DNA from 2 places in the Thermosyntropha tengcongensis genome. Region 2 is predicted to be linked to the other one. Evidence: riboswitches for the same ligand, from Rfam matches in the RefSeq annotation. Region 2 holds a riboswitch; the other holds the start of a gene.
The links. Region 2 has a riboswitch for S-adenosylmethionine ahead of ACZ42E_RS10480 (O-acetylhomoserine aminocarboxypropyltransferase/cysteine synthase family protein). Riboswitches for the same ligand answer to the same signal wherever they lie in the genome.

Region 1: linked by a shared signal. The riboswitch ahead of ACZ42E_RS05660 (methionine ABC transporter ATP-binding protein) and the one ahead of ACZ42E_RS10480 (O-acetylhomoserine aminocarboxypropyltransferase/cysteine synthase family protein) in region 2 are both predicted to bind S-adenosylmethionine.

Annotation. Positions count from the first base shown of each region.
Region 1 covers NZ_AP042437.1:1,179,893-1,190,050, reverse strand. The annotation lists gene ACZ42E_RS05675 (DUF1646 family protein) at 70-1,125, shown strand; gene ACZ42E_RS05670 (MetQ/NlpA family ABC transporter substrate-binding protein) at 1,178-2,002, opposite strand; gene ACZ42E_RS05665 (methionine ABC transporter permease) at 2,007-2,684, opposite strand; gene ACZ42E_RS05660 (methionine ABC transporter ATP-binding protein) at 2,716-3,741, opposite strand; SAM riboswitch class I at 3,815-3,917, opposite strand; gene mnmL (tRNA modification radical SAM protein MnmL/YtqA) at 4,033-4,974, shown strand; gene ACZ42E_RS05650 (L-lactate MFS transporter) at 4,995-6,278, shown strand; tRNA gene ACZ42E_RS05645 (tRNA-Leu) at 6,371-6,457, shown strand; gene ACZ42E_RS05640 (helix-turn-helix transcriptional regulator) at 6,588-7,868, shown strand; gene ACZ42E_RS05635 (hypothetical protein) at 7,951-8,217, shown strand; gene ACZ42E_RS05630 (hypothetical protein) at 8,293-8,454, shown strand; gene ACZ42E_RS05625 (amino acid ABC transporter substrate-binding protein) at 8,596-9,417, shown strand; gene ACZ42E_RS05620 (amino acid ABC transporter permease) at 9,520-10,158, shown strand, end outside.
Region 2 covers NZ_AP042437.1:2,149,155-2,159,312, forward strand. The annotation lists gene ACZ42E_RS10455 (radical SAM/SPASM domain-containing protein) at 1-442, shown strand, start outside; gene ACZ42E_RS10460 (DUF503 domain-containing protein) at 471-767, opposite strand; gene ACZ42E_RS10465 (serine hydrolase) at 783-1,796, opposite strand; gene ACZ42E_RS10470 (S-layer homology domain-containing protein) at 1,997-4,645, shown strand; gene metA (homoserine O-acetyltransferase MetA) at 4,685-5,608, opposite strand; gene ACZ42E_RS10480 (O-acetylhomoserine aminocarboxypropyltransferase/cysteine synthase family protein) at 5,654-6,934, opposite strand; SAM riboswitch class I at 7,020-7,124, opposite strand; gene ACZ42E_RS10485 (iron-containing alcohol dehydrogenase) at 7,239-8,441, opposite strand; gene ACZ42E_RS10490 (aldehyde dehydrogenase family protein) at 8,458-10,017, opposite strand; gene ACZ42E_RS10495 (TetR/AcrR family transcriptional regulator) at 9,992-10,158, opposite strand, start outside.

The DNA.
Region 1 (10,158 bases), 970 kb from region 2:
TAAATAATTTGATAAAATTATAATGGGTAAAAATTTAATACTATTAAATTACAGCAGGGAGAGATGGTAATGGTTATTACAGGACTGGTCGTTATTCTTCTATTAGTCTTGGTACTGCCCTTCGCTTTTAAGATAGTGGAGGAACAGCTGGAGATTTTCCTTTTTATTATGGGAATTGCAGCTGCCCTGATTTCTGGAGTCATGAACCGGGAACTCTTCATTGCTGCCCTCGAACATCCCATTATGATAGCCTCGGCTGTTTTTATCGCTGGTGCCCTCTTTCACATCCTGCGCGAACCGTTCACAGGCTTTATGCAAAATATTTTCAATAAAATTCCCGTGCCGGTAGTTGTTTTTTTGGTAATAGTAATATTAGGTTTGCTGTCAAGTATCATTACGGCGATTATTGCCTCGATTATTCTGGTGGAAATAATCTTCCAGCTGCCTCTTAAAAGGAGGCATAAAATAGTGATATGCGTAATTGCCTGTTTTTCCATAGGGTTAGGTGCTGCATTGACTCCCATCGGGGAACCCTTGGCTACTATCGCTATTGCCAAGCTTAATCAGGAGTTTTTATATCTGGTAAAACTTTTAGGGAAATTCATCATACCTGCGGTTATAGTTTTTGGAGTTTTGGGAGCAGCCTATGCTGCCTGGGCAGTAAAGGAAGAAAAAGATGTGCCTTCCTGTGACCTGGCTGTAACTGTGGAAGAAGAAGCTGAAGAAATGGAGCAGGATACCTGGCGGGGGATAGTAATAAGGGCATTAAAGGTGTATCTTTTTGTTATGGCCTTAACCTTTTTGGGGGAAGGGTTCTATCCCTTGATAGATGCCTATGTTTTAAAGCTTGACTATCGTCTGCTTTACTGGGTAAATACGGTTTCGGCGGTTCTGGACAATGCCACCCTTACAGCAGCGGAAATAAGTCCCAAAATGAGCACCATGCAGATTGAAGCTGTTCTTATGGGGCTTATTATTTCCGGAGGCATGCTAATTCCTGGCAATATTCCGAATATAATATCAGCTTCCAAACTGCGGATAACCAGTACGGAATGGGCTAAAATAGGGGTGCCCCTGGGGGCAATAGTCATGGGGATTTTTTATGTTATCCTTTTTGTTTTATAAATTTATTGAAAACAGGCTTAAAGAGGGGGGGAGTTCCCCCTCTTTTTTACATTTAGAAGGCTGGTACACAAGAACCATTATATTTTTCTTCCAGGAATTTTTTAACAGCAGGAGACTGCAATGCTTTAGCCAGTTTTTGGATATCTTCCCGGTTTTCGTCTCCTGGCCTTACTACCAGTATATTAGCAAATGGAGAGTCTTTAGGTTCCATAAAAATTGAATCTTTTACTGGATTGAGGTTGGCTTCCAAAGCATAGTTGCTGTTTATCACACAGGCATCCAAATCTTCCAGGGCTCTGGGCAGCATGGGGGCATCCATCATTACTATTTTTATATTTTTCGGATTTTCTACGATATCTTTTTCAGTAGCCGTTACCCCTGCCCCTTCCTTAAGCTTTATAAGACCGGCTCTTTCCAGTACCATAAGGGCCCTGCCGCCATTAGTGGCATCATTGGGTATTCCTATTTGTGCCCCTTTAGGAATATCAGCGATTTTTTTGAATTTATTTGAATATACTCCCATGGGTTCATTGTGTACTTTTACAACTTCCCGCAGATCAGCATTGTTTTTGGCATTAAAATCGTCTAAATAAGGACGATGCTGAAAGAAGTTGGCATCAATCTCACCGTCTACCAGAGCAGGATTTAACAGGACATAATCGGTAAATTCTTTAATTTCCAGTTCTATTCCTTCTCTAGCCAGCTCAGGTTTTATAATTTCCAAAATTTCGGCATGAGGTTTGGCGGTTGCTCCCACTACCAGTTTTTTGGTTTCTTTTTCCCCACCCTTTTGAGCTGTCTCTTTTTGGCCGCATCCTGCAGTTCCAGCTATCAGCAGGATAAGAGAAAGGGCAAGTGCTAAAAGTTTTTTGTTCATAGATCTACCTCCTCTTTTCAGTTAGTTTGTTGGTTGTTTTATCACCAAGCGTTTGAACACCTTGTACCATGAAGATAAGCACTATAACAGTTGTCCACAGTATAAGGTTGTCATAACGCTGATAACCATAATAATAGGCAAGGGTTCCCAGTCCTCCTCCTCCTACTATACCAGCCATGGCTGAATAGCCTATGAGGTTTATCGTGGTTATGGCTATGCCTAAAGTTATGGAAGGAAGAGCTTCCGGTATCAAAACCTTGGTAATTATCTGCCAGTTAGTAGCTCCCATGGAGAGGGCTGCCTCGATAAGTCCCCATTCGATTTCTTTAAGGGAAGTTTCTACCATCCTGGCTACAAAAGGTATGGCAGCCAGGGTTAAAGGGACGATAGATGCAGTCGTTCCTATATAGGTTCCTACTATCATGCGCGTCAGTGGTATAATAAGGATCAAAAATATAATAAAAGGTATAGATCTTACTGTATTTACAAGAAAAGCCAGTATCCGGTTCAGAAAAAGGTTTTCAGCTATATGGCCTTTTTCAGTAATAACCAGGATTATGCCCAGGGGAAGCCCCAGGATATAACTTAATCCGGTAGATATAAGTATCATATAAATAGTTTCCCAGGTTGCCTTGAGAACTTTTTCAGCTATTATGCCATAATCACCGGAAAATATGATCATAAACGCATGTACATCAAAACAGTGCAAAAGATCAAGCATGTTTTAACACCTCAATTTCCAGTCCGTTATCTTTGAGAAAATCCAATGCTTCTTTAATTATCAAGGGCTCTCCTATAATTTCTAATATTAAATTGCCAAAGGGAGTATCTTTAACCCGGTCGATATTTCCATAGAGTATATTGGCTTGAATGTCAAACTTTTTAATCATGGTCGAAATTATTGGTTCTCCAGCTGATGAACCGATAAAAGATATTCTTATAAGTTTGGAACCGCTGGCATTATTTTGGGCCAGGTGTAAAAGATCTTCCGGTACTTCACTTTTGATGATAGCATTCAGAAAACTGCGGGAGGTAGGAGTACCGGGATTAGAAAATATGGTTAAGACATCTCCTACTTCCACGATTCTTGATTTATCAATAACTGCCACCCGATCGCAGATTTGTTTTATTACATTCATGTCATGGGTTATTAGCAAAATGGTTATATGCAATTGTTTATTTATATCTTTAAGCAGTTTAAGAATAGAGCGGGTAGTTTCCGGATCCAGAGCTGAAGTTGCTTCATCTGACAAAAGTATTTTAGGATCATTAGCCAGCGCTCTGGCAATACCTACCCTTTGTTTTTGCCCTCCACTCAACTGAGAAGGATAAACCCTGGCTTTATCTTGAAGCCCTACCAGTTCCAGGAGTTCATTTACCCGTTTTCTGGCCTCGTTTATTGGAACTTTAGCGATTTCCAGAGGAAACATCACATTGTCAAATACAGTACGGGATGATAAAAGGTTAAAATGCTGGAATATCATGCCTATTTTTTGCCTGGCCAGGCGCAGTTCGTCTTTGTTAAGGAGGGTCATGTCCTGTCCATCAACAATTATATTACCGGAAGTAGGTTTTTCCAGCATATTTATACAGCGTATCAGGGTGCTTTTGCCAGCTCCGCTGAGTCCAATTATACCAAAAATTTCCCCTTTGTTTACAGTCAGGCTTACATTATCCAAGGCCAGAACTTGCTGATGAGGGGTAGTGTAGATTTTGGTTAAATTTTTGATTTGGATCAAATTACGCTTCCTCCTTAAAACTATTAATGCCTCTTTGTATTGGTACAAAGAGGCAAGATATGCTATATCTTATCTCTTATCTGCCAGACCTAAGATCTGCAGGAATTAGCACCTTGCCATTTTTTGGCGGTTGCCGGGCGTCATTGGGCCAGTCCCTCAGCCTCTCTCGATAAGAGGTTTCTCTATATATTATCTATTATTATTTGATTTTGTCGTAAATAATATTATCATTGTATACAGTGGCGGTCAATAGTAAAAATAATTTGAAAATATGATAAAGGCGGGATAGGTTTGGATACAAAACCTTTAACCTGGGACAACAAGAGATACCACAGCCTTAATTACCATTTGCGGCAAAAGTTTGGGCAAAAGGTTTTTAAACTTTCTCTTGATGCAGGGTTTACCTGTCCCAATCGGGACGGGACAATTTCCAGGGAAGGCTGTTATTTTTGCAGCAGCCGTGGTTCCGGTGACTTTGCAGGAGAAAGAGGAAAAAGCATTACTGAACAGATAGAGCAGATTAAAAAAATAATGCACAAGAAGTGGAAAGAAGGCCTCTATATAGCTTATTTTCAGGCTTTCACCAATACCTATGCCCCTGTAGACAGGTTAAGAAGGCTTTATCAAACTGCGCTGTCAAGTCCGGGAGTTGTAGGCCTGGCAATCGCTACCCGCCCTGATTGCCTCCCTGATGAGGTACTGGATCTCCTGCAGGAATTAAACGAACGTACCTACTTATGGGTAGAATTAGGGTTGCAGACTATACATGAGAGAACAGCCCGCATGGTAAATCTAGGCTATAATTATGAGACTTTCCTTAAAGCTTTGGAAAAATTGGGACAGCGGGGGATTGAGACAGTTGCTCACATAATACTGGGGCTTCCCGGTGAAGATTATGATGACATGCTTTTAACCGGAAAAACAGTGGGAAAGCTTCCTATCAAGGGGTTGAAGATTCATCTTTTACATCTTATGAAAGAAACGCCGCTTATGAGGTTTTATGAGGAAGGAAGGCTTAAGTTTTTGAGCCGGGAGGAGTATGTAAATACAGTAGTGGATATTTTAGAATATATACCTCCCGAAGTGGTGATTCACCGCTTAACAGGAGACAGTCCGCGCCATCTTCTGGTAGGACCGCGCTGGAGCCTTAACAAGTGGGAAGTTTTGAATGCTATTGATGATGAATTCATAAGGAGGAACAGCTGGCAGGGAAAGAGGTTTATAAATAGCTAGGGAGCAGGGGAGGAATTGTTATGCTCAGTAAAAGCAGAAGTTTTGCCAGTCAAAGGATTAAAGTATTTTTGGCAGCAGCATTTACCAGCCTCTGCCTGGGTTCAGTTTACAGCTGGAGCGTATTTGCCAATCAGCTCAAAGTAGAAAACCCGGATTGGAGTTTGGCGCAGATTTCTTTAATTTTCTCGATAATGGTTTTTACTTATACCATAACTGCTATTTTTGCTGGCATGTGGCAGGATAGGGTAGGCCCGCGCATGGTAGCGAGGAGTGGAGCAGTCATTTTAGGTTTAAGCATGATAACTGCTTCTTATATGAAAACTTTAACCGGTTTATATATTTTTCATGGTTTTTTAGCCGGTATAGGACGGGGACTTTCCTACGCCACCCCCCTTCCTACTGTGCTCAAGTGGTTCCCAGACAAGAGAGGCCTGGCGGGAGGTTTTATTGCCGGCATTTTTGGGGTAGGTGGGCTAGTTTTCAGTTATATTGCTGGAAGTATAATACAAAAAATTTCTTCCGTGCAGAGCGCTTTTTTGTATACTGGACTTATCTTTTTGGTGATTATGCTTTTTTGTGCGAGGTTTTTGACTAATCCACCACTATGTGGGGATGAAGACAAAACAGGCAATACTGGTTTTGACTTTAGTTATACCCCCGGAGAAATGCTAAGACAACCTGTTTTTTATGTTATTTTGTCTGTTTTTATACTGGGAGCTTTTCCGGGTCTGGTCCTTACCAGCAATGCGCAGATTATTATGCAGGCAATGGCAGGTTTATCAGCAACTCAGGCCTTAAATATTGTAGCTGCCATATCTGTAGTTAACGGTTTGGGAGGGCCGTTTTTTGGTTCCCTGCTTGACAAAATCGGTGAGAAAAATGCTCTTTCTCTGCTTTTGGCAGTGCTTATAGGAGCTCAGTTTGTACTTATAAAAACCAACGATTACAAACTGCTGGTGGCAGGGGCATGTATAGTCATGATGGCTTTAGGTGGGCTTTTTGGGATATTTCCAACCCTTATCGCCAACTTTTTTGGCACCCGCCATTTGGGAACCAACTACGGGCTGCTTTTTCTGGGGTTTGGCATATCAGCAGTTATTTCACCACGTGTAGCGGCTGTTCTGGCAGACCGGGCACGTAGTGCAGCATTACTGGCCGGAAAAGGGGGAATGCAGGTTAAAGAGGCATTGGCAGGGGCATTTTGCGAGGTTTTTGTTATTGGCATTGCTTTGTGTTTTATCGCCCTGTTTTTAGTTTTTATGATAAAAAAACCTGTTCCGAAACTGGACAAGCCTGATGGTTAAATAAAAAATTTTAAAAAGGTTTTGTTTTATCCTTGACAGGAGTTATATTTATGCTTTATAATTAATCTCGCTTGGACAAATAATAAAGGGATGCGGCAGTGGCGGAACTGGCAGACGCGCTAGATTCAGGTTCTAGTCCTGGTCACAGGGTGGGGGTTCAAGTCCCTTCTGCCGCACCAAATGAAAATTATAAGGGAGCTTTTAGCTCCCTTTTTGTTTTATGCAGTTTTTAATATTTATGTCTGGGTTACTTTGCTATAATATACCATGAAATGGTTTTATATTGAGGATTTGGGGGGCATTTTAAATATGAAGAGAAGTAAGGTGGAAAATATAAGTGCCCAGACGGCAGCTGTAAAAGATTATTTGCTTATTAATCCTTATTGTGATGAAGAAAATTTATTGCATGATTTAAAAATGACCAGAAATACTTTGTATCGCATTTTGTATGGTTTATCAGGTGATTCTGCTATATATGAAGATAAAAGGCAGTTAAAGATCATAAAAAACGGAAAAAAGCTTAGTCTGGATGATATAGTCGAATATTTAGAAAAAAATCTGGATGATCGTTGGGTTTTTAAAAAAACCGAACGTCTTTTGTATTTGTACCAGCTTCTGCACAGCAGGATTCCTTATGGTGGGGCCGAAATGGGATTGATACTGGACAATTATAAAAAAATTATGAAAGATTATAGTGAAAGATTACCTTCTGATGATAGCATAAGGAGGATGATATACCGCGATATCAATGAGCTGGAAGAGATGGGGATAGTTATAAAAAGGCCTTCCACAACTAACCGAAAATACTCGCTTGAAGAAGTTTATCTTCCCAAGCTTCCTCCCGAAAGCGCAGCAGCTGTTTACACTTCCATGCTGCTCTATGATAATACCCTTTTGGAACCGGTGATTGCAGCGGCCAGAAAAGAAATGGAAAAGACATTTGTTAAAAATAAACAGATATCTCACTATGTTGAAAATATAAAAAATAGGATTTATGTGGTAGGGGATACCTTAGCTAGACCTGAAAGGTTCAGCGGTATTTTAGGCAATCTTATAAAAGCAGTTACCGAAAATATCAGAGTGCGGATTGTTTACCTGCACCGGGATGGAAGTGAGGCAAAGCGCAAGCTGGAACCCCTGGGGATGGTTTGCAAGAGGTCGGTGTGGTATTTGCTGGCAAGGAGGGTTGGAGAAGCGAATAATGAGATAAGGGTTTACCGGGTGGATCAGATAAAAAGCGTCTCTTTAAATGAAAGGGAGATTTTTGAATATCCGGGGGACTTTAATCTGCATGAATATATTAAATCTAGCTGGGGTATTTTCTGCAATGACCCTGTACAAAAAGTTAAGGTAAAGTTTTCTTCAGAAGTGGCTTTCAGATTGAAAAATATAAAATATCATCCTTCCCAGCGTATTTTAACTGAATATAAAGATGGCAGCTTACTGGTAGAGTATGAGGTATGCGGGCTGGTGGAAATGCAGAGCTGGCTTATGCAGTGGGGAGATGATGCAGAGGTTATTGCACCTGAAGAATTGCGGGAGAGTATAAGAGAAAAAGCCAAAAAAATACTAGAAAAATATAGTTGTTAATATAAATATGTAAATGACGAAAGAAGGAGGAAAAGGTATTTTTTTGTTTAATATTAAAAATAAAAGGGAGGGATGATGGCTGATGAAAAATCAAGAACCTGAAATGGAGAAGCTGATGTTTATTTTAAAGAAACAGCCTAAGTTTACCGTACGGGTTAAAAATAGCCAGGGAGTAGAGAAAGAGTATTTTAATATAAATATTGGTTTGGAAAATGATAAGCTTGAAATTTTTGGCCTGGCTGATCTGGATGTCAGCCAGTGTGATTTTGATTTTCATGGAGAAGGAAGACATCTGTTTACGATTTATCCAAAGGATACAGAATATGTTTGGCTTAAAATATATAAATGATATAAATTGATAGGTATATTTAAGATTAGAATTATAAAAAATAAGCTCAGTATTACTTGAAATTTTGGTGATTTTATGTCGGCTAAGTTCTTTTTAGTAAATATTTCCGGGTATGTTCTGCCTCATGAGTACAATTCTTATGAAGCAGCCGCTGCCAATTGTGACCGCAATGAAATGGTTTTCCTGGCTGGCAGTTTGGAAGAGCTGGAATACTGCCTTAATTTTAGGAATGATTAATGAAAATGGTGTTTACCAGGCAAATCCTCTTTATGGCAAAAAATTACTTTAGTAATTTAATTTTTTTAACATTACCTATTTACTTCTTTAACAGACTAAATTAAAATAATAACGTGAAATTTTACATAAGGGGGATTTGCTGTGAGGAGAAAAATTGCACTTATTCTGGTTTTATCTATTGTTTTGGGTATTATGCTTGCTGGGTGTGGAACCAAAAATTCAGGTTCTAAAGCTCCCGCTGAAGATTCATCCTGGGAAGAAATTAAAGAAAAAGGATATTTTGTAGTGGGGCTTGACGATGCTTTCCCGCCGATGGGATTCCGGAATGAAAACAACCAGATTGTAGGTTTTGATATTGACCTGGCCAGGGAAGCAGCCAAACGGCTGGGTGTAGATGTAAAATTTCAGCCGATAGTATGGGAAACCAAAATTGAAGAGCTTAATGGCGGTAATATTGATGTAATATGGAATGGCCTTACCATAACGGAAGGAAGAAAGAAAGAGATGCTATTTACCAGGCCTTACATTGAAGATCACCAGATTATAGTGGTAAGAGCAGATTCTGATATTAAAACCAAGGAAGATCTTGTAGGGAAGAAGATAGGAATTCAAGCAGGCAGCAGTGCTGTAGATGCTGTAGAGGCAGACCCCATTTATGAAAAGATTGAAGATAATATTTTGGAGTTTGAGAGCAATGACCTGGCTTTACGGGATCTTAAAGGCGGCGGAGTAGATGCCGTAGTAGTCGATGAAGTGGTGGGCAGATATTATATCTCCAAACATGCTCAGGATTATAAGGTATTAGAAGACAATTTTGGTGTAGAACAGTTTGGAATAGGTTTAAGAAAAGGGGATAAGGCCTTTTTAGCTCAGCTGGAAAAAGTGCTGGATGAAATGAAGAAAGATGGAACGGCAGCTGAAATATCCAAGAAATGGTTTGGTGAAGATATAATTAAATACTAGTGTTTTACTGAAAATTTGTTATAATAAAGCAGGCTAACGGTGTTTTATGCTGTTAGCCTGTAATTATGTAATTAATCTTATATAGATAGCAGGGAGATAAGTATGGAATATGTGCTGAAGCTTTTGCCTTATATGCTGGAAGGCTGGAAAGTTACATTAACATTGTTTTTTTTGACTCTTATTATGAGCCTCCCTTTGGGGACGGTTATGGGGATAGCTCGTCTTTCCCGATTTAAGCCCCTGGCCTGGTTTATGGAATTTTATGTTTGGCTTTTTCGAGGAACCCCTCTTCTTTTACAGCTTTTGTTTATCTATTTTGGCTTGATGACCATAGGAATACGATTGGAACGTTTTACCGCCGCTGTATTAGCGTTTGTGCTAAATTATGCTGCTTATATTGCAGAGATTATCCGGGCAGGTATTCAATCGATTGATAGAGGGCAGTATGAGGCAGCAGATGTTCTGGGGCTAAATCGTTTTCAAACTATGACCAATATTATACTTCCCCAGGTCTTTAAGAGGGTTATCCCCCCTATCGGCAATGAAGTGATAAATCTGGTAAAAGATTCAGCCCTTATCTATGTTTTGGCTATAAGTGAGCTTTTGAGGGTTGCCAAAACAGCAGTGATGAGGGATGAAACCTTTGTTCCCTTTATAATTGCCGCTGTGTTTTATCTTTTTATGACTGCCATAGTGCAGCAGTTCTTTAAATGGGTAGAACATAAATTTGATTATTATCGT
Region 2 (10,158 bases):
CTTTCTTATGGATTTCTGGAATGACGGGGAATTTACCGGCGGCTGCATAGCAGGAGGGCGCAGGTATTTCCATATCAACGCCAACGGCGATGTAGAACCATGTGCTTTTATACATTACTCCAATGTGAACATAAAAGAGGTAAGCCTTCTTGAAGCCTTAAAATGCGATCTTTTCAAACAGTACCAGGCCGGACAGCCGTTTAATGACAATCATCTGCGTCCCTGTCCCCTGCTGGACAATCCGCACCGGCTGCGGGAAATGGTGCACAAAGCAGGTGCTCATTCCACCCAGCTTATGGACCTGGAATCCGTAGATGACCTTACTGCCAAGTGTGAAGAAATATCCCGAAAATGGGCTATAACCGCTGACCGCCTGTGGCAGGAAAGCCAGGCCAGGTTAAACTGCAGCCAGTGCAGTGCCTCCTGCTCCAAAGTAAGCTGATTAAAAGGGAAACCGGATGGTTTCCCTTTTAATCATTATAAGAAACTATTTTTACATCAAAATCCAATATTTGCAGATTGTCATCGATGTCTGCCACCGTCCCCTTAATAACATCAGCCAGCAGGCGGGCCTTCTTTTCGCTTTCTGCCACCGCCGCAAAGCCCAAGCTTCCCCGCTGCCACAAATCATGGTACCCCGCTTCGGATATAGATATATTAAACCTCCTGCGTATCCGGTCAACTATACTGTTTATTACTTTCCTCTTTTCCTTGAGCGAATGGCAGTAGGGCAGAAAAAATTCTATCTTCCCGTATATCACATACATGGCAGCATCCCCTTTTCACATTTTCAAAAGCTCTTCAGCTATCCTGCCTATTATTTCTTCCCCTTCCCGCATTTCTACCGCTTCCTGTCCTTTCCCCTTAACAATGACAGTCACAGCCAAAACCGGCTTTCCCTCCCTGTAAATCAAAGCCATATCCCCTGCCATCTTTTCCACCGTTCCGGTTTTATTGGCTGTTTTGAAGGAATGGCTGATATATTTTCCTATCCTTTTATCAGGATTAGCCTGCATTATCCTTATAATTTCACCTGCCCCTTTATCTCCCCTGATAGCATCTTCGGCCACCTTTACCAGAAACCAGGTTAAGTCCCGGGCAGTAGTTCGGTTAAAAGGCTTATCCCCTCCCAGTTCATAATATTTGCGGTAAATGGAGGTATTTTTTAGACCTATCTCCTGACAATATCCATTTACTTCTTCTATCCCTATCCTGTCAAGAACTATATTGGCCGCCACATTATCACTGGCCGTAATCATCAAATAGGCAAGCTCGCGATAGCTGTAAACTTTGCCAGGCTCAGCATACTGCAGTATCCCGGCTCCTCCTACTGCTGTCCCGCTTACATATTTATCCTCATCTTTTAGCACATATTTTTCGTCAAGGTTTATTCTCCCTTCCCTCTCCTGTTTAAAAAGAACCGCCAGATATATAGCCTTGGTAAGGCTGGCTGGATAAAACAGCTCCTCATCTTTATAGCCCAAATATTTTCCCCTTCTAAAATCATATAACCCTATATAAATCTCATAACCGCTGTTTGCTACATACTTCTGCACTATCCCGGCCAGCATTTCGCTGCTGTAATCTGGCCTCACTTCCTTTCCATCGCCTCTGCTGGCCAAAACCTGTTCTGTTTTATTATCAGGCATGCTTTCCCTGCCATCCTTTTTTTCCACCTTTAAAGGCTTAGAAAGCTTTTCTGCCTGCCATCTAATAACTTCCTTGCTCCCCCAGCTGCCGATAACGACAAGGGTAGACAAGATGATTATGATTCCTAAAAGCTTTTTCTTTTTCATTCTGTATCCTGCCTTTCCTTTAAGCCTCCATTTTGACTATTACCGGGTAAGGCAGAATTTATACTTTTTATAAACTGCCTGCAAGAAAATAAATAAAAAAGCGTATCAGCTTTTAGAGGAAATTTATGGCCGGATATGGAATTAATATTAGTTTAAATAAACCGGCCCGCAAAAATTAAAAACTAAAGGAGTGATACCAGGTGTCAAAAAACCACAAACTGTTAATCAGCCTGTTTTTAGCATTGGCTTTTCTCTTATCAGCCCTCTTTCCCTTTAACGAAACCCCAGCCGTTCTGGCTGCCAGCCTCTTTAAAGATGTTCCTTCCTCCCACTGGGCATATAAACATGTGCTTAAAATGAACAGCCGGGAAGTGGTGGCTGGCCACCAGGATGGAACCTTCAAGCCAGATAATGCAGTGACCCAGCTGGAAGCAGTCCTGATGGCGGTGCGCAATATGGAAAAAGAAAGCGAAATAGCCAGAATCGATGCGTCGCGCAGCCTTCCCTTTGCTGTCCCGGACTGGGCCCTTGCCAAAGCCAAAAGAGAGCTCCTTTTCGCCATAGATAAAGGCCTCATCGTGCCGGCAGAAAAAAATTTTGACGCCTCCTCCCTGGCTACCCGGGCCTGGATGACCCAGCTCATGATACGCATGATCGGCAAAGACGAAGAAGCCAAACTTTATGCCAACCAGCATTCCGGATTCAATGACGATACCTCTATCCCTTCCCGGTACAGAGGCTATATAAACGCAGCAGTAAACTACGAAATCATCGCGGGATTTGCGGACAAGACCTTTAAGCCTAACGCCATCGTAACCAGAGCCCAGAGTGTAGTAATGCTGAGCAAGTGCGAAAGATACATGAACCTTAAAAGCAGTTTATCCGGCAAAATAGCCAGCCTCAACAACCAAAGCCTTGTCCTCGCTACCGATAGCGGCAGGCAAACCTTTAGCCTGGCTCCAGGGGTTTTAGCCTTTGACAAAAACGGGAACCTTATAAACATAAACGGTATAAGGCCGGATACCCAGGCTGTGCTTACCCTCAAGAACAATCAGGTTAAAATGATTGAGCTCGTGGAAGAAACCAGCTCTTCCCCGCTAACTATAAAAATAACCGGCAAAGCGGTGAAAATAAATCCGGAAACCAGGCTGCTGGTGGTGGAAGATGACAAAAATACCCTGTACACCAAAATAGTGTCTCCCCAGACAGCCGTAACCGACAGTCAGGGCAAAAATCTGGATTTTTCAGCTATCCCTGAAAATGCTCAGCTAGAATTAACCCTGGATGCTAAAGGTGAAGTAACCGGCATAACTGTCCTTACTTCTGCAAATAGCAGCTTTGATCAAGGCATAATCGCGGAAATAGACCAGAACAAAAAGCTTCTCATCCTGAAAAACGGGGACAGCTACCAGGCCTTCAAATATTCAAACCTGACAGAAGTAGTAATAGAAGGGGTTCGCTTCGCCTCGGTCGAAGATCTTATGCCCGGAGACGAAGTAAAGATAAGCCTGGAAAACAATACTATAACCAGGATAAAACTTATCAAGGCCAAACAGGAAATGAGCCTGAAAGGCCAGGTAGTGGAAAACCTGTATGAAAGGAAGCTGCTGGTCATCGAAACCAGCGACAAAAAAATCCAGGCCCTGCCGGTAGCCTCGGGAGTCAGGATAACGATAGACGGGGTAAAATCCCCTGTGCTCGCTGATATATTAAAAGGGGACAGTATTGAAGCCGTGGTAGAAGGAGGAGAAATAACCTCCATAAAAGTAAACAACCGCTATACAGGAAACAGCTTAAGCGGCACGGTAATCGCGGTAGACATAGTAAGCCGCACCCTGGTATTGAAAGACAGCGCCGGCAGCCTCATAACCTATGAGGTAAGCAAAGCTGCTGACATAAAAATTGACAGTAAAACCGCCTCTCTGTCAGATGTCAAAAAAGACATGAAAATAAAGATAGAGCTTCTGGGGAACAAGATAATCTACATTGAGAACACCAGCCAGCAGGCAGGGCGGATTATTTCCGTAAATCCTGACCGCAGCCTCCTGTCCGTCAAAGAAGACAGCGGCTATACCAATACCTACAAAGTAAGCAGCAGTGCGGATATCCAGATCCAGAACATAACCAGGGCCAGGCTGAACGACCTTAAGGCAGATGACTATATAGAGTTCAAGCTCAACAGTGAAGAAATAATAACCGAAATAAAAGTAAAGAGAGTGATAAATTATGAAATAACCTCGGTAAGCAGCAGCTATCTGCGGGTCACCGACAGCAACGGAAACTCCTCTTACATTGAGGACAGCGACCGGCCGGAAATAATTATCCCCGGCATCAGCTATCCGCGCTTAAGCGATTTCAGAAAAGGCGATAATATCAAAGTAACTTTTATAGGATTCAAGGTGCAAAAAATAGAGCTGGCATCGGCCATGGCCGGACAGATAACCGATATAGACACCTATACCGGCACCATAACCTTAAGCACCTTTGAAGGCAAAACGGTGCGTTCTACCTTTGCCAGCGGTTCCAGAATAATTGACAGCGGCAAAAACTACTACAACCTGCGCTATCTCAGCACGGGGGACCGGGTAAAAATCATGGAAAATGCTGATGGCAGCATAAACATATACCTCATGGCCAAAAATCGCATCCGTTTTGCTGAGTTTGCCGGCAACAACACCGAACTCCTGGCCAAGAGGAGCTCCGGCTATACCTATGATCGCTATAATCTCGCTCCCAGCTGCTATATCCACAAAGGGAACACCATTTTAAGCTATCGGGACATTGTCGAAAACGACTGGCTTGACATTTATGTACTTGACAACACCGTCTACGAAATAGAAAAAATATAAGCCTAACTTAAAAGCCCGGGAAGAGCTTTCTTCCCGGGCTTATTTATTGCTATCTGCATACAGATCATAGGGAGTGAGCTGATATACATAATAGTTGAGCCAGTTGGTAAAAATAAGGCTTCCATGGCTGCGCCAGCGTACAATCACATCTTTATTCGGATCGTCATCTATAAAATAATGGCGCGGAATATTTATCGGTTCCCCTTTTCTTATATCTCTCTCATACTCTTCTTTCAGGGTATAGGCGTCATATTCCGAATGTCCCATAGCAAAAACCTGACGCCCGTCTTTGCTTATCACCAGGGCTACCCCGGCCTCATCAGATTCCAGAAGTATTTCCAGCTCCGGCACCTTTTCTATCTCTTCCCGGTGCACTTCCGTATGCCGGGAATGAGGGATAAAAACTTCATCATCCAGCCCCCGCATCAATTCACAGCGGGGATTGTTTATGCGGTGTTTAAAAACTCCAAACATCTTCTCCGGCAGCAGATAATTGTGTATCCCGTAGTGATGGTAAAGAGCTGCCTGGGCTGCCCAGCATATATGAAAAGTAGATGTAACATTCTCCACCGTATAGTCCATAATCTCCTTAAGCTCTTTCCAGTAGGCCACATCCCCAAAGCGCATTTTTTCCACCGGGGCTCCGGTTATTATCATCCCATCATATTTGAGATGTTTTATGTCGCTGAAAGTCTTGTAAAAAGTCTTCAGGTGTTCCGCCGGCGTATGTTTGGACTGATAGGTCTCGGTTGTCAAAAGGTCAATCTCAATCTGAATCGGAAAATTGGAAAGCATCCTCAAAAGCTGGGTTTCTGTAACCGTCTTGATCGGCATAAGGTTGAGGATGGCAATCCTTAAAGGCCTTATATCCTGGTGCAGAGCCCGGTATTCATTCATGACAAATATATTCTCGCTTGCCAGTATATCAGCAGCCGGCAGATTTTCCGGAATTATAATCGGCATCTCCTATCACATCCTCTCTTACGAAGGTTTACCTCATATTTATGCTTAAACCGCTTTATTTATAGCTTGTTCAAAATCAGCGATAATATCTTCTATATCTTCAATCCCCACCGATACCCGGATAAGATCCGGAGTTACCCCGGCTATACGCTGTTCTTCCTCCGTAAGCTGCCGATGGGTCATGCTGGCCGGATGCAGAACACTGGTTCTGGTATCGCCCAGATGTACTACCAGAGCTGCCAGCTTAAGGCTTTCCATAAACTTCTTGCCTTCCTTAAGCCCACCTTTGAGCCCGAAGGTTAAAATGCCGCCACAGCCCAGAGGCAGATACTTCTGAGCCAGCTGGTAGCTGGGGCTGTCTTCCAATCCCGGATAATTTACCCATGCCACTTTATCATGGTTTCTAAGGTAACGTGCCAGCTCCAGGGCATTTTCACTATGTTTCTTCATCCTCAAAGCCAGGGTTTCCAGGCTCATGTGCAGGAGGAAAGCCGTAAACGGGCTCATAGTAAGCCCCATATCCCGCATAAACTGCACCCGGGCCTTGGTTATATAAGCCAGATTGCCGAAGGTTTCCACATACCGCAAGCCGTGATAGGCCGGGTCCGGCTCCGTAAAAGTCGGAAATTTTCCGTTATCCCAGGGGAAATTGCCCCCATCCACTATTACCCCTCCTACGCTCCTCGCCTGACCGTCAATATACTTGGTGGTGGAATGGATAACTACATTAGCGCCGTGTTCCAGGGGCCGGCAGAGATAGGGGGTAGCAAAGGTATTGTCTATAATCAAAGGCACCCCTTTCTCCCTGGCAATCCTGCTGAACTTTTCAAAATCAAGCACATTAAGTCCGGGATTGCCGATAGTTTCAGCAAAAAGAGCCTTGGTATTCGGCCGGAAAGCCGCTTTAATCTCTTCCTCGTCAGCATCCGGATTTACAAAAGTAACCTCTATGCCTATTTTCTTAAAAGTAACCGAAAGCAGGGTAAAAGTCCCCCCGTAAAGGGTGCTGGCAGCCACAATATGTTCCCCTGCCTGGCATACATTTATAAGGGAAACCATAGTAGCTGCCTGGCCGGAAGAAGTAGAAAGGGCTCCTACCCCACCTTCCAGGGCAGCCATCTTTTTCTCAAACGCCTCCAGGGTAGGATTGCTTATCCTGCTGTACATATGGCCTTCTTCCCTAAGGTCAAAAAGGCCTGCCACATAATCGGTACTGTCATAATAAAAAGTGGTGCTTTCATATATAGGCAAAATCCTGGGTTCTCCAGGTTTGGGTTCATAGCCTGCCTGTACCGCCTTGGTCTCAAACTTCCAATCCCTGGTCATCTTATATGCTCTCCTCCTTGTTTTTTAAAATAAAAACAAAAACCACTTCCCCGCGACAAGAAGTGGCCATCCTCTAAGCCTGCACTTCTCATCTCTCAGGGAAAATCCCTGCAGGAATTGGCACATTTCTGGATAAACCAGCTGTTGCCGGGTTTCATCGGGCCCGTCCCTCCACCTCTCTTGATAAGAAGCTTCTCCTCTTCAATTTTGATTAGATATGATTATATACGATAAAAACCTTTTTGTCATCAAAAAAATAAAACAAGGGGATGGATTTTTTTATCCCCTTGTTTTACCTTTTGTCTTAAGGCTGGCAGCCAAAACATTCCTTTAAAATAGGCTTTACCTGTTCTTCAGGCAGCGGGTAGGCTATACCGCTCGGATCCAGTTTTACTGCCCAGAACATCAAATCCAGGAACTGTTCATTCACTTCCACATCGTTTATATCGAAAGAAGGTTTAAAACCGCAGTCTTCCATAAGCTTGAGGATTTTTTCCCGCACCTTTTCAATTATAGAAAGTTCATCCCCGTTTTCATCTACCCCAAAAGCAAAAGCGAGATCTTTAGCCTTGCGCGCAAAATGCTGCGGATAGTACTTCATCACCGCCGGCAGGGCTACCCCTACTGCCTGGCCGTGGGGAATTCTCAGCTGTCCTCCTACCGCATGGGCTATATTATGCACCGGATAAAACATGCCGGACATGGCAAACCCCATAATAGCCAGGTTGCTGGCAATCAGCATACAGGTGCGGGCCTCCAGGTTAGCCCCTTCATTAACCGCCAGGGGAAGGTACTTTAAAATAAGCCTTATCGCCTGAATAGAAAGGCTGTCAATCATGGGATTGGCCCCCGGAGAAGTAAGCCCTTCCACAGCATGGCCTAAAGCGTCAAACCCGGTGCAGGCTGTCATATGGGGAGGAAGGCTTACCGTAAGGTCCGGGTCCAAAAGGGCATAATCAGCCGCGATATAAGGGTGCAGAAGGTCTCCCTTTACCCTGGCTTCTTCATTGTATATAACAGCAATGGGGGAAACTTCCGACCCGGTGCCAGCAGTCGTCGGGATAGACACATTAGGAATATTAAGCGGCTTGCCCAGCGGCCTGATATAAGGTCCCACATTGCCGGGCATAAGTTCCTTTATATCCGTTGCTCCCATACCCAGCATAAGCTTTACGCCTTTTACCGAATCTAAAACACTTCCCCCTCCCAGTCCCAGAAGGCCATCTACCGCATTTACCCGACACCAGCGGGCACAGTCGTTGATAACCCGCATAACCGCATCCTGTTCAATCGCGTCATATATGCCTACAAGCTTAGGTTCCCCCTGTACCTCAAAAATCTCCTTTATCTGGTCAGCTATACCTGCCTTAACCAGCCCCTGGTCGGTAATAACAGCCACCCTTTTCGCTCCCATCTCCATAAACCGCTGGGGGGCAAAGGTGCGGCAGCCAGAGCCTACTTCCACAATGGTGCGGAAATCCCACACAAAATATTTAGGTGTAGCCATAAAAATCCCCTCCCCTCTACTTGTTAAGCCCAATCAGGCTGAACATAATCTTGTCATTCGCATCCGGTGTCAAATCCTGGCATATATGCTTGACTTCACTGTAGGCCATAAGGGCATGGTACCAGTTCTCCCGTCCGTATCCGCTTTCCTTGTAACCGCCAAACGGTACATCCGGCCTCAAAACATGCCAGGTATTAATCCATACCGTGCCGGTACGCATCCGTGAGGCTACCTTCTGGGCTTTGGCTACATCCCGGCTGCATACCCCGCCTCCCAGCCCATAGGGGCTGTCATTGGCAATACTGATTGCCTCATCCAGGTCATCATAAGGTATGACGCACTGTACCGGGCCAAAAATCTCCTCCCTCACCTGTCGCATGGAATTGTTGCAGTTGACAAATATGGTGGGCTGAAAGAAAAACCCATTATCATAAATGCCGCCTGTCAAAACATTTCCGCCATAAGCTATCTCTGCCCCTTCTTCCAGGCCAATCCTTACATACTCCTTAATCGTGTTAAGCTGCTCCTGGGAAGCTATAGGCCCCAGATCAGTTGCCATATCCAGCTGGTTGCCGATAGTAAGCTTCTTTATCTTGGCAATCAGCTTATCAACCAGGGCATCATGCAATTTTCTCGGCACAATCAGCCGGGTTCCCGATTCACATACCTGCCCGGAATGAAAAAGAAATGCAAAAAGGGTCATATTGCAGGCCACATCCAGGTCAGCGTCTTCCAGAACGATAAGCGGAGATTTTCCTCCCAGCTCCAAAGTTACCCTTTTAATACCTTTGGCTGCCTGTTCGGCAATCCTTCTCCCTACTGCCGTTGAACCGGTAAAAGCAATCTTATCCACTTCCGGATGTCCAGCCAGGTAGTCCCCCATACTGGAACCTGGCCCGGTAACTACATTAAACACCCCGGCAGGAACCCCCGCATCATGCAGGATTTTGGCCAGCTCCAGGGTAGTAACCGGGGTTATGCTGGCTGGTTTCATGACAATACTGTTTCCCATAGCCAGAGCCGGTGCAAATTTAAAAGCAGCCAATATCATGGGAAAATTCCAGGGGGTTATGCCTGCACATACCCCTATCGGTTCCCTCTTTATATAGCTGTGCATAGGGGCAATCCAGGGAGGACACATGGCATGTTCTATTTTAGGGAGTTCCCTTATAAGAGCTGCCGAAATAGCCAGGGATGCCGCCACCGACGCCACATCCACCGTACTTGTGCGCCTTATGGTCCCGCCGGATGTCAAGGACTCCAGGTAAGCAAGCCTTTCCTTATTGGCCACCACCATGAGGGCCGCATTAAAAAGTATCTCCGCCCTTTCTTCCGGTTTTTTATCGCTCCACACGCCGGACTCAAAAGCCTGCCTGGCCGATGCCAGGGCTTTATCCACATCATTCCTGTTTCCCCGGGGAACCCTGGCCACCACTTCCCGGGTAGATGGATTTATAACTTCCATCATGTCCCCGCTGTCGCCAGGCATAAAAGCTCCGTCAATAAACATGCCGTACTCCATAACTTCCGCCATGACAAACCCTCCTTTTTTACTGTTCTTTATCCAGGCAGGCATACTGCAAAAAGTCCCGGGCAATAATCCCTGCTATCTTTTCTACCCTGACCTCTTCAGGGTGCATAAGCCACTGGATAATAAGGCCATCCAGCAGGGCTACCAGCATAACCGCCTTAACCTGGTCTTCTTCATCCTCTTTCC